Regions from separate parts of the Catenibacterium sp. GCM10023432 genome, predicted to be linked through region 2. Evidence: predicted binding sites of a transcription regulator. Region 2 holds the regulator's gene; each other region holds the start of a gene.
What was found. The regulator HrcA, encoded in region 2, represses chaperone genes, less so after heat shock. The targets are predictions, from matches to a motif close to TTTTAGCACTNNNNNNNNNNNAGTGCTAAAA.
Positions count from the first base shown of each region.

Region 1: clpB (ATP-dependent chaperone ClpB) is a predicted target of HrcA. The motif match lies at 1,292-1,322, and genes of this name have one in related genera.
Region 3: ACFOZZ_RS08050 (Hsp20/alpha crystallin family protein) is a predicted target of HrcA. The motif match lies at 1,879-1,909, and genes of this name have one in related genera.
Region 4: ACFOZZ_RS06220 (co-chaperone GroES) is a predicted target of HrcA. The motif match lies at 1,402-1,432, and genes of this name have one in related genera.

Region 1 is NZ_JBHSEB010000098.1:38,365-41,583, reverse strand. Features, by position in the region: gene clpB (ATP-dependent chaperone ClpB) at 1-1,233, opposite strand, end outside; gene ACFOZZ_RS12385 (ATP-binding protein) at 1,398-2,603, opposite strand; gene ACFOZZ_RS12380 (helix-turn-helix domain-containing protein) at 2,626-2,835, opposite strand; gene ACFOZZ_RS12375 (transglutaminase-like domain-containing protein) at 3,052-3,219, opposite strand, start outside.
Region 2 is NZ_JBHSEB010000081.1:32,319-35,537, reverse strand. Features, by position in the region: gene dnaK (molecular chaperone DnaK) at 1-219, opposite strand, end outside; gene grpE (nucleotide exchange factor GrpE) at 237-830, opposite strand; gene hrcA (heat-inducible transcriptional repressor HrcA) at 844-1,866, opposite strand; gene hemW (radical SAM family heme chaperone HemW) at 1,996-3,087, opposite strand; gene holA (DNA polymerase III subunit delta) at 3,089-3,219, opposite strand, start outside.
Region 3 is NZ_JBHSEB010000057.1:13,083-16,301, forward strand. Features, by position in the region: gene ACFOZZ_RS08040 (sucrose-specific PTS transporter subunit IIBC) at 1-477, shown strand, start outside; gene ACFOZZ_RS08045 (sucrose-6-phosphate hydrolase) at 488-1,834, shown strand; gene ACFOZZ_RS08050 (Hsp20/alpha crystallin family protein) at 1,987-2,379, shown strand; gene ACFOZZ_RS08055 (Hsp20/alpha crystallin family protein) at 2,432-2,839, shown strand; gene ACFOZZ_RS08060 (Hsp20/alpha crystallin family protein) at 2,896-3,219, shown strand, end outside.
Region 4 is NZ_JBHSEB010000043.1:10,329-13,547, reverse strand. Features, by position in the region: gene groL (chaperonin GroEL) at 1-1,114, opposite strand, end outside; gene ACFOZZ_RS06220 (co-chaperone GroES) at 1,127-1,387, opposite strand; gene ACFOZZ_RS06215 (lysylphosphatidylglycerol synthase transmembrane domain-containing protein) at 1,532-2,554, opposite strand; gene ACFOZZ_RS06210 (metallophosphoesterase) at 2,637-3,219, opposite strand, start outside.

The DNA of each region.
Region 1 (3,219 bases), on a different contig from region 2:
TGGCATAGAATCAATTTCCATACGTACTGAAGCGCATGCCTCATCAATTAAATCAATGGCTTTATCTGGCAAGAAACGATCAGTAATATAACGGTCACTCATATGAGCTGCTGCGATAATCGCACTATCCTGAATCTGAACACCATGATGAGATTCAAATGGTTCCTTTAAACCTCTTAGAATCGCAATAGTATCATCAATATCAGGTTCCTGTACCAATACTTTCTGGAAACGTCTTTCTAAGGCTGCATCCTTTTCAATATACTGACGATATTCATCAAGTGTAGTTGCACCAATACAATGTAATTCACCACGGGCCAACATTGGTTTTAATAAGTTAGCCGCATCCATAGCACCATCTGTCTTACCTGCACCAACTAACTGATGGATTTCATCAATAAACATAATGATTCGTCCTTCAGATTTCTTGATTTCATTTAAAACAGCTTTTAATCTTTCTTCAAATTCACCACGATATTTAGCACCTGCCACAAGTGAACCTAAATCAAGTTCAAATAAAGTTTTATCTTTTAATGTTTCGGGTACATCGTTCTTAACTATACGCCAAGCAAGTCCTTCTACAATCGCAGTTTTACCTACACCTGGTTCACCAATTAAAATTGGATTATTCTTTGTCTTACGTGATAAGATCTGAATCACACGTCTGATTTCTTCATCACGTCCTATAACTGGATCAATCTTGCCATCTTTAACATCTTTTACAAGATCACGTCCGTATTTTTCTAATACTTCATAATTATTTTCTGGGTTTGGAGTATCCACTTTATGTCCTCCTCTCATTTCCTTAATGATTTTTTCTACTGCTTTCTTATCTAGATGATAACGAGATACAAAGTTTCGGATAAAGGTACCTTGCGAATTAAACAGTGCGAGAATAAGATGTTCTACACTCATATAGTCATCTTTATACTCTGTCTTAATTCTTTCCGCATTCGCAATCCAGCTATTCAAATCATAACTTAAGCGTAACTGATCCTGTGTGACCTGTCCCACACTCGGTTTCTTATTTATCTCATCATTGAGTAAATCCTGTACTTCTGGTATAGAAATATTGAGTTTTGTAAGTACTCGATAGAAAATACCAGAACTATCTTCTAATAATGCATACATGAGATGTTCAACATCTACAATCTGCTGATTAAGAGATAAAGCACTCTGCGCCGCACGTCCAAATGCTTCCTGCATGGCTTCTGTCCATTTTTCACTATTCATCGCAATCACTCCTTTTAGCACTCTTCTTTCTCTTGTGCTAATGCTAGTATATCACTTTTATTAGCACTGTCAATAGATGAGTGCTAATTTCTATAAAGATTTTGTGACTTGTTGTGACTACTAATTGAAAAAAGTAATTACAGTCTTAAAGCATTTTGCTTTGCTCAGTCTACAATCCCCAATAACCAGTCTCTTGCATTTATACGTCGAATTCCTTCATATTGTTCTTCTGGTTCTTCATCCATTGTTAAGATAATCTTCGGATAATGATCTCGTATTGCTTGTAATGGTCTTAATTCTCTCAAAAGTGTATTTTCATCTCGTACAGTCAGTGCTACCTGGAAATATACTGTTCCCTTTTTATTCTGTGCTACAAAATCGACTTCATATGAATCGATTTTTCCAACATACACATCATATCCTCGACGCAACAATTCCAAATAGACTATATTTTCCAGAACATGTCCTGCATCTGCCTGCCTTGAACCTAAAAGCATATACCTCATTCCAATATCAACTATATAATATTTTTCAAGAGTCTTTAAATATTGTTTTCCCTTTATATTATAACGTTTTGCCTGATATATAATATAGCTCTCGCTAAAAGCCTCCAGATATTTTCCCACCGTTTTGGTATCAATTTTTCGCCCTTCTGAGGTCATCGTATCTGCAATTTTTTTTGAGGACAATGGATTTCCTATATTATCAAACACAAATCTTAAGACACTCTTAAGCATCATGGTATCTGTGATTCTTTTCCTGTTTATAATATCCTTCACAACAATCGTATTATAGATTCCTTCCAGATAATCTCTAATCTCATCTGGCTGATTTTTTAATTCCAATGTAAACGGAAATGAACTATTCTGCAAATACTCAGCATATTTAATTCCTCTGTCATTCATGCTACCAGTACTTTCCATATATTCCTTAAAAGACAACGGCAACATTTCAATCTGAATATATCTTCCTGAAATCATAGTCGCAATCTCACTGGACAACATATATGCATTAGAACCAGTCACATAAATATCTATGTTTTTTTTAATATAAAGACTGTCCAGCACTTTCGGAAAATCTTTTACATTCTGAATTTCATCAAGAAAAATATATGTCATTTTCCCATTAATCAAACGTTCCTTTAAATATTTATATAATTTTCTGTAATCTGTCAGTTCTTCATAATCAAGATCTTCAAAATTAATAGAAATAATCTGTTCTTCCTCAACCCCATGCTCTTTTAAATAATTGCGATAAATTTCCAGAAGCATAGATTTTCCACAACGTCGTACACCTGTAACAATTTTAATCAACTGCTTATCTTTCCATGCAATCAGTTTTTCTAAATATTCTTTTCTTTCTATAATCATAATAATGCTCCCTTCGTTTTTACTAATTATATTCCAAAAATAACAAAATATTCAATAGTTTTAGGATTACATTCCAAAAACTATTGATTTTCATATCTTTTTGGGAACAAAAGTTAACTTGATAGCTGTTTCTGTGTGAATCAATATTACTCGTCTCCATATAGACAATATATCCGGCATAGTGGTCAAGGACAGCCTGTATTGCTATGGAGTCTCCCTCATATGCCTTTATAATCGTATCATAGTGTTGAGCATCACTTTATTTACTACTAAAAGACACATAATTATTCAAATTAAATGAAAAAGGCATTACAGATAATATGAACTCTTTCTATTCACATAATTTGTAATGCCTTTTTAATGTTTTGTGTGTAAAAAAGAAAAGGGAAGGAAACATTTGAACCCCTCTTCAAACATTTCTGTCCCTAAGAACGAGACTTATGATAATTTATTTTTCAATATCTTCCATAGAAATCAGTTCCTGTGATACATCCACCTGAGAGAAGCGAAGACCATGATCCTCGTACTCAAATTCTCCTCTCTGATTATCAATCGGATCGATGCGGAGCCATTTTTTCTCCGGTATGAATTCTTTTTGGATTTCAGAGTTAGCTGG
Region 2 (3,219 bases):
TGTACCCATATGTCTCTTGATTGATGCTACAGTATCAGGATTTGTAACTGCCTGACGCTTTGCAGCTTCACCAACAATGATTTCACCATTCTTGAATGCGACAACTGATGGAGTTGTTCTCATTCCTTCTGGATTTGCAATTACTTTTGCTTCACCATTTTCCATTACACTGACACATGAATTTGTTGTACCTAAATCAATACCAATAACTTTACTCATAATAAGTTCTCCTCCTATTAATCCTTATTCACTTTCACTAAAGTTGCTCTAATAACTCTATCTTTTAACATATAACCTTTTTGTAATTCTTCAGTCACAATATTTGGACCAAAGTCAGGATTGTCATCCTGCATGACTGCCTGGTGCATATTAGGATCAAATTCCTTTCCCTGTGCTTCAATCACAGTTACACCATTCTTGCCTAGAATATTCATTAACTGGTTTAAAATCATCTTGTTACCCTTAAGAATATTCTTACCTTCTTCGCTTTCAGGTTCTACAGTTAGTGATCTTTCATAGTTATCAATAACTGGTAGTAACTCTTCAATAAAAGACTGCATTGCATACTTTAACTGATTTGCATGTTCTGTTTTAAGTCTTTTCTTTAAGTTCTCCATATCAGCGAATACTTTATAATAATCTGTCTTCCACTGATTGATTTGAGATTCTAAATCTTTGATTTTTTCATCTTTAGGATCCACTTTTTCTTCAGTTGTCTCTTCTTTTACTTCTTCAACTGCTTCTTCAGCTTCTTTAACTGCTTCTTCAGTTTCTTTAACAGCTTCTTCAGCTTCTTTAACAGCTTCATCTTTATTCATTTCTTCTGCCATGGTCTCACCTCTTCTACTCATCATTTTCCTTGATGATTCTTTCAATATTTTCAGTAATATATTCTACAAGCGATACAACTTTCTTGTAAGGCATACGCGTTGGACCGATTACAGAAATCGTTCCTTTGTTAGCTCCTCCTGTATCAAAAGAAGATGAAATAACAGATACATCATCAAGTCCAGATACATTTGAATCATCACCAATTAATACCTTGATACCATCATCGTCAGTTGGTGCTAAGAAATTCCAGTTTGATGAATTTTCAAATGCACTCACTAGTTTTCTTAACTTATTGACATCATTGTATTCTGGCTGATATAACAAATGATCTTTACCAGAGAAATATACATTGTTTCTTGCAAATTTCATAAATGCTTCTAAGAAAGCATTAAACAAGATTTCATGTTCCTTGATTCTCGTATTGAGGATTGGCTTGACATCATTTTCTAACTTATCTGCGACCTGATTGATTGGTGTACCTACTAGTGTATCATTCATAACCGATACACAGGCTTGTAAATCATCCAAACTCAATGTCTCAGATAAAGTGAAAACTCGATTTTCTACATGTCCCTTATCCGTCACTATGATGGCTGTCACATTTCTTGTTCCAATAGGAACTAATGTGATATTCTGCAGACATTCATAACTTGAATTAGGTCCTAGAGCAACCGCCGTCAGATCAGTCAACTGGCTTAACATTTCGCAGCTTTCTTTAATCAAACTATTCAATGATTGATGTGTATCACTAAAGATTGTTGCAACCTGATTCTTCACCTGTTCATCAACATTTGGCTGAAGCAAAGTATTTACATAATAGTAGTAGCCCTTCTTAGAAGGAACACGACCAGAAGATGTATGCGTCTTTACTAGAAAGCCAAGTTCTTCAAGTTTGCTCATTTCATTTCGGATAGTGGCGCTTGAATAAGGTAATTCATATTTTGTCATCAATAGTTTAGATCCAACAGGTTCTGCTGTTTCAATAAACTCTTCGACAATATATTTAAATATTAGCATTTGTCTTGCCGATAGCACTCTCAAGCACCTCCTTAGCACTCTTTTTCCTCTTGTGCTAGATTCATTATACATTCTTTTTTAGCAGTGTCAAGCCTTTAGTGCTAGTTTGTGCTAAAAAACGGTTTCTATTTTCTAGAAACCGTTGTACTACTCTGGCAAGAAATCAAGGAGGATGGAATTAAGAAGATCAAGCGTATGATTTGTTTTTAAATGATTATTTTCAATAACCAGATTGTGGTTATCTAGATTCTTAGAGAGAGCTTCTTTATAGACCTCTTCTATAGCATGATGGTATCTTCTTTTAAATTCATCAAGGTCCAACCCTTCTTCAAGACGTAAAGACATCATAAGATGATTAAACATTGTATCTTCGATTGTTTCTTTTTCGATATATATTGTATTCTTCCCCTGCAGGTAATCAGTGAGACTGCGTGAGTGAGAAATAAGTTCATCATCTATTTTACCTGTGGCACCAATACCGACACCATAATAGTTCTCATAATGCCAATAGACTTTATTATGATAAGATTCATGATTTCCTAATGCATAATTAGATACCTCATAACGATGAAAACCTGCACGAGAGAGTGTCTCTACAATATAATCACTCCATATTCCTTCAGTTTCTTCATCAAGTGGTTCATAATTGTCATAAAGTCTTGTATGTTCTTCTAATATAAGAGAATAGTAGGATAAATGATTGATAGGAAGTGATAAGGCAATCTGTAAATCTTCTTTCACATCTTCTAATGTCTGTTCTGGTAATCCATACATCAAATCAATAGAGATATGCTTAAAGCCAATAGCCTTCGCATTTCTTACGACTTCTTTTGCTATAGAAGATGTATGATAACGTTCAATTCTTTTTAATAATGTATTATCAAATGTCTGTACACCTACACTTAAGCGATTAGCTCCATGAAGATGCATAGTTTCTAGTTTATCTAGCGTTGCTGATTCAGGATTGACTTCTATAGTATATTCTAGAGTTCCATCACCCACAAAAGGATCTATCATATTTAATAACATCTTTAATTGATTTAAAGAAAGTGCACTTGGTGTGCCTCCTCCTATATAAATAGTTTCCATCGGATGATGAGGAAGTGTATCAAGTTCTTCCTTTAGACGTTCTAGATACTGTAATACAAACTCTTCACGATAATAGACCTTTGCAAAATCACAATAAGAACAGATATGATCACAAAAAGGAATATGAATATAAAGTGCTTTTGTTTCCATATTATATCCTCATCAAGAAGAGTTCTAATCCTCTATATTTATCCACTGTCCCAGTCTTGATTGCATAATCAAGTTCAGATAAAGCATAAAGTTTTTCAATAAGTTCTGTAATATCAAAATGTGCCGCATTTT
Region 3 (3,219 bases), on a different contig from region 2:
CCTGCTGAAAACGAAAACTTAGCTGCACCTATGAAAGGTAATGTCGCTCCTATTACTGAATGTCCTGATCCAACATTCGCTTCTAAAGCTATGGGTGATGGTTTCGTAGTCTTCCCAGAAGATGGTAAATTCTATGCACCAGCGAATGCTGAAGTGACTATGACTTTCCCTACTAAGCATTCATTTGGTTTAATGACAAATGATGGTACAGAAATTCTTGTACATATTGGTTTAGATACTGTTGAATTAAATGGTGAACCTTTCACTATGCACGTTAAAAAAGGTGACAAAGTAAAGAAGGGTCAGCTACTCGTTGATGTTGATTTAAAGGCTATTGAAGCAGCTGGTAAAGAAACTGCGACTGCAGTAGTTATTACAAATGGTAAAGCAGTAAACTTAATTAAGAGTGGTGCTGTTGATGCAAAAACAGATGTTGTAGAAATAGCGAATCCAGTTGTAGAAGTTAAGGCTGCATAAGGAGATTTTTATGAAGGAAATGTATAAACTAAAGTATCATCTAGAACCTGTATCTGGATGGATGAACGATCCTAATGGGCTCGTAGAAAAAGATGAAGTATATCATATCTATTATCAGTATTCTTACGAACCTGAAGGTGGATTGAAATACTGGAAACAATTCACTACTAAAGATTTCCTTCACTATCAGGATGAGGGGATTGCCCTCTCTCCTGATCATCCTCATGATCAGGGTGGTGCTTATTCTGGGTGCTGCTTCAATGATCATGGATTGTTACGTTATTTCTATACTGGTAATGTAAAGCTGCCTGGCGATTATGATTATATTAATGCAGGTAGAGAACATAATGTGATGATGGTTGATTCACAAGATGGGCTTGTATTAGATCATAAGGAAGTTGTGCTTTACAACAAGGATTATCCTGAAAACATGTCTTGTCATGTAAGAGATCCCTTCGTTTATGAAAATGATGGTATGTATTATATGGTTCTAGGAGCAAGAACCCTTGATTCACATGGCTGTGTGATTTTATATTCATCAAAAGATTTAAAGAAGTGGGATTACATGAAGACTGTTGACTACCATAAACCTTTTGGTTATATGTGGGAATGTCCGAATTATATAAGTTTTGAAAAGAAGAAGTTCTTATTCTGTTGTCCTCAGGGACTAGAAAGCCATAACTATGATTATGAAACTATTTATCAGAATGGATACTTTCCTCTTACAACAGATTTAGAGAAGGATTGCGTTTTAGAGGACTTTATCGAGTTTGATCATGGGTTTGATATCTATGCCCAGCAGTTCTTCAAAGATGAAAAAGGCCGTATGATCATGGCAGGTTGGATGGGGCTTCCTGATATTGATTATACAAATCCTACTGTAGAAGAAGGACGTCAGCATGCCTTCACTCTCTTTAGAAAGATTACTGAGCACGAAGGTAGACTCTATCAGTTCCCTATTGAAGAATATAAGTCTTTAAGAAAAGAGAAGAAAGAAGTACAGGGAACATCTCTTACAATGAATACGTCTTGTTTTGAATGCCATATAACTGACCTCCCTCAGTCATTCAAACTTCATTTAAGAGGTGTGAATATGAATTATGAAAATGGTCTTCTCACTATTGATATGAATAAGAGCGGTTCAGGTCGTGGTGTGAAGCATATTAAAATTCCTGAAATGAATAATATGACTTTGTTTAGCGACACATCTTCTTTAGAACTATTCATCAATGATGGTGCTTATGCCTTTACTACACGTATTTACAACAATTCAGATACTATTGAAATTATAAGTAATAAAGAAATTGATATGACTGCTTATCAATTAAAAGCGATTGACTTAGAACCTGCCAAATAGGCAGGTTCTTATCTTTTTAGCACTTTACAAAAGAAAGTGCTAATTTTTAGCACTCAAGTGTTGACTTTGCTAAAAGAGCGACTATAATAATAGTTGTAATCGATAGAGAGATTACTAGAAAAAAGAAAAAACGTTGAGAGAGGCGAACAAATATGAGATATTATCCAAGTTTTAGTGATGTGTTTGATGATTTATTTGATTCAGGAGTCAATACTACAAAAGCAAATACAATGTTATGTGATATTCGTGAAACAGAAAATACATATGTTATGAATATCGCTCTTCCAGGATATAAGAAAGAAGATATTGCTTTGGAGCTTAAGGAAGGCTACTTAAAAGTATCAGCATCTGCTAAGAAAGAAGAAACAGCTGGACGTATTATAAGACGTGAAAGATATAGTGGTAACTGTTCTAGAAGTTTCTATGTAGGTGAAGGATTTACTGAAGAAGATATCAGAGCTAAGTTTGATAATGGTGAATTAATGATTTCAGTTCCTAAGGAAGTTCCAAAGAGAGTTGAAAAGAAATCAATTACAATCTACTAATAACACGAGATCTATGATCCCATGTTAAAATTTAATAAAGGAGATGTTATTTATGAGATTTTTACCTGGTTTCTATGATGTGTTTGATGATATGTTTGATGATGGATGGATGAGTCCATCAACTAATGCAATGCAGTGTGATATCAAGGAAGTAGACAACAACTATGAAATGAATATTGCGCTTCCTGGATATAAGAAAGAAGATATTTCTCTAGACTTGACTGATGGTTACTTAACAGTTTCTGCAAATACTAATCAGGAGAAGGAAGAGAAAGATAAGAACGGTAAGGTTATCAGATGTGAACGTTATACAGGTAGCTGTTCAAGAAAGTTCTATGTTGGTGAGGGTTATAAAGAAGAAGACTTCACTGCTAAGTTTGAGAATGGTGAATTAATGATTGCTTTTCCTAAGACTGAACCTGAAAAGATTGAAGAAAAGAAACCTATTATGATTGAATAGTTCATAACACGAGACGAAGAATCCCATGTTTAAATTTGATAAAGGAGATGTTATTTATGAGATTTTTACCTGGTTTCTATGATGTGTTTGATGATATGTTTGATGATGGATGGATGAGTCCATCAACTAATGCAATGCAGTGTGATATCAAGGAAGTAGACAACAACTATGAAATGAATATTGCGCTTCCTGGATATAAGAAAGAAGATATTTCTCTAGACTTGACTGATGGTTACTTAACAGTTTCTGCTAATACTAATCAGGAGAAGGAAGAGAAAGATAAGAACGGTAAGGTTATCAGATGTGAACGTTATACAGGTAGCTGTTCAAGAAAGTTCTATGTTGGTGAGGGCTATAAAGAAGAAGACTTCACTGCTAAG
Region 4 (3,219 bases), on a different contig from region 2:
CGTTAGATAATTTACCAATACGTTCTTTTAAAGTCTTCTTTTCATAATCACTCTTAATATGAGTTAATTGTGTCTTTAATTCTTCTACGCGCTTATTCACTGCTTCACTAGAACTATGTCCAATAAGAGTTGTATTATCCTTCTTTACAATCACTTTCTTGATTGTACCAAGATCTTCAATAGTTAAATCAGAAAGCTTCATATTAAGGTCTTTGTTGTAGAATTTAGCACCAGTTAATACTGCAATATCCTCCAACATTTCTTTCTGTTTATCACCAAATCCTGGAGCTTTAGTTGCTACGACATTAAAGGCACCTCTTAACTTATTCAATACAAGAGAAGAAATCGCTTCATTTTCATAATCTTCTGCAACAAGTAATAATGGCTTATTAGTTTTTAATACCTGTTCAAGTAGTGGAAGGATTTCTTGTAAATTAGTAATCTTCTGATTAGTGACTAAGATCAATGGATTATCCATTTCTACTTCCATCTTATCTGTATCACTTACAAAATAAGGAGATACATAACCCTTATCATACTGCATACCTTCATTCACTTCTAATTCATCATCAAAACTATTAGATTCATCTACGTTGATAATACCATCTCTACCAACTTTTTCCATAGCCTGAGCAATCAATTCACCAATATGACTATTAGAAGAAGAAATAGTGGCTACAGATGCAATATCCCTGCTTGTTTCTACTTTATGAGAATTCTTTAATAATACTTCAGCCACTGCTTTAGAGGCTCTTTCAATCCCTTCTCTCATAAGTACAGGGTTTGCACCTTTTTCAACCTGCTTCATACCATTCACAATCATATCTCTCGCAAGTATTGTGGCAGTTGTTGTACCATCACCTGCAATATCATTTGTATTATTGGCTACTTCATAGACTAACTTAGCACCCATATTTTCAAAATGATCTTCTAACTCTATTTCCTTGGCAATAGAAACACCATCGTTCGTAATTAAAGGAGAACCATAGCTCTTCTCTAATACCACATTTCTACCTTTAGGACCAAGTGTGACACTCACTGCATCAGCAAGAGTATTCACACCCTTCAACATAGATTGACGTGCATCACTAGAAAAACGTATTTCTTTACTCATAGTTCATTCCTCCTATTCAATACATGCGAGAACATCTTTCTCGTCTATCACAATATATTCAATACCATCAAGTTTAACTTTAGTACCTGAGTATTCCTTGAATACAACACGATCTTTTTCTTTTAAATCATTTTCACATTGAGGACCTACAGCCACAACTTCTCCAACAGTAGGAAGACTCTTTGTCTCAGTAGTGAGAATAATACCACTTGCAGTCTTGTTTTCTACTTCCTCTTTTTTTAATACGATATTCTTATTCAAAGGTTTCAACATTTTTTATTCCTCCTCATTAGCACTCTATTTATCTAGGTGCTAAAAAGTATTATAGTTCGTTTTAGCACTTTGTCAAGGCAAGTGCTAATTTATTTTTGGGCAGATTGAATGATAATGCACAAAAAAGCCACTCCTAAGAGTGACTTAATCGTCTTTTCGTTTTGTATCCTTTGCAACTATGAATGTGATCATACCTAATATTAATCCAAAATAGAAAGAGAAGAAACGCCATAAGAACATAGAACTAGAGGCATTTGCTCGACCAAGAAAACCAAACAAGATCATATAACATCCTTCACTACCACCTGATGCACCAGGAATAGGGAGGAATGTATTAATGAGATTAATAATGGATGCAAGTCCCAGGAACTGTACGAATAAGTTGAAAGGAACCTTAATACCTAAAGCAAGACAAGAAAAGAATGGTGTAGAGTAAATGATTGTAAGTTTCACTACATTACATAATACTGTCTGTAATAATGCTTTTTTATTTTTCTGTAGTACATTCATCTGTTCTCTAAATTCACTGAAATAATTCTGAATTCTAAAGCATGTCGATTCATAATCTTTTATAAGTGGTGTTTTAGATAGTAGATAAACTACTTTATCTACTATAAAGTTCTGGAACTTCTTACTCTTAGCTCCGGCAAATAATAGAATAGTCACTACCGCATTAATAAGAAATCCTACGGCTGCCATAGAAGATACACCAACACCTTTATCAAGGAAGTAGGCTGAATCCACTATCATAATCACAGCTGTAAAGCCCATGATCACTATTTGATAACTAATAAAGCACATAAGTAATATACTTGTAGATATTGCAGGAGAGATGCCTTGGTTATTAAATACGAACACCTGGGCAAACTGTCCTCCGGAAGAAGAAGGTGTTAAACCGCTAAACAAAGTACCTACAAGTCCATTCACAAAACCTTCTTTGAGAGTAAAGTCTTTTTTATAGAAACGCGCAAAGATCATAGTAGCCAGTCCGTCAAATACATAATACATAAACATGATGAAACATAAGATGAATAGCCAGAAAGGATGCGCTGTTGTAATTGTCTTAAATACAGTAGAAACTTCAGAACCTACTGATAAATATAAAGAAATACCACTAATCACAAGAATTAACGCAATATTCAAGATATAGCTCTTCTTTGTTTTCATGGGAATCACCTCATTTCCCTATCTCTATTTTACCAATCTTACTTGTTATATGAAAGCAAAAAAAGAGTAGGGATAAAAATCCCTACTCGAATGTAATCATAATAATTTCATTTTCACATAATACTTTAAAATGATAGTTCTTACGTGGTGCAATACCATTACTTACAATAAGTTCAGAATTATTTTCTGTATAAGTGCCATGATTATAAGTGATTGCATTTTTACATTTTACAAGTGGCCCAATACCTGGGAACCAGATGGTACCGCCATTACTATGCCCAGATAACTGTAATTGTGTATGTCCTTTGTTTTGAATAAAACTGTCAGGATAATGACTTAAAGTAAGGACAAAACCATCGTAATCAGGAATACCTTCCTGGCTGTTAAGAGACTGTCCATAAAGGATAAAAGAACTATTACGATAATGAATTGTACGTGTACTATTGTTTAATACTTCAAATCCACCCTCATTAAGGATATTAGTCACTTCATCAGCATGGGCATGATCTTCATCACCTAATACTGCAAACTTACCATATCCAGGCTGAAGCTTCTTTAAGATCTTCTGTACTTTTGTATCTTCAATAGGTTTGCCTTCATACAGATCACCAGTAAAAACAACCATATCATAACTTTGATCTTCAATCTCATCTACAATCTGTTCA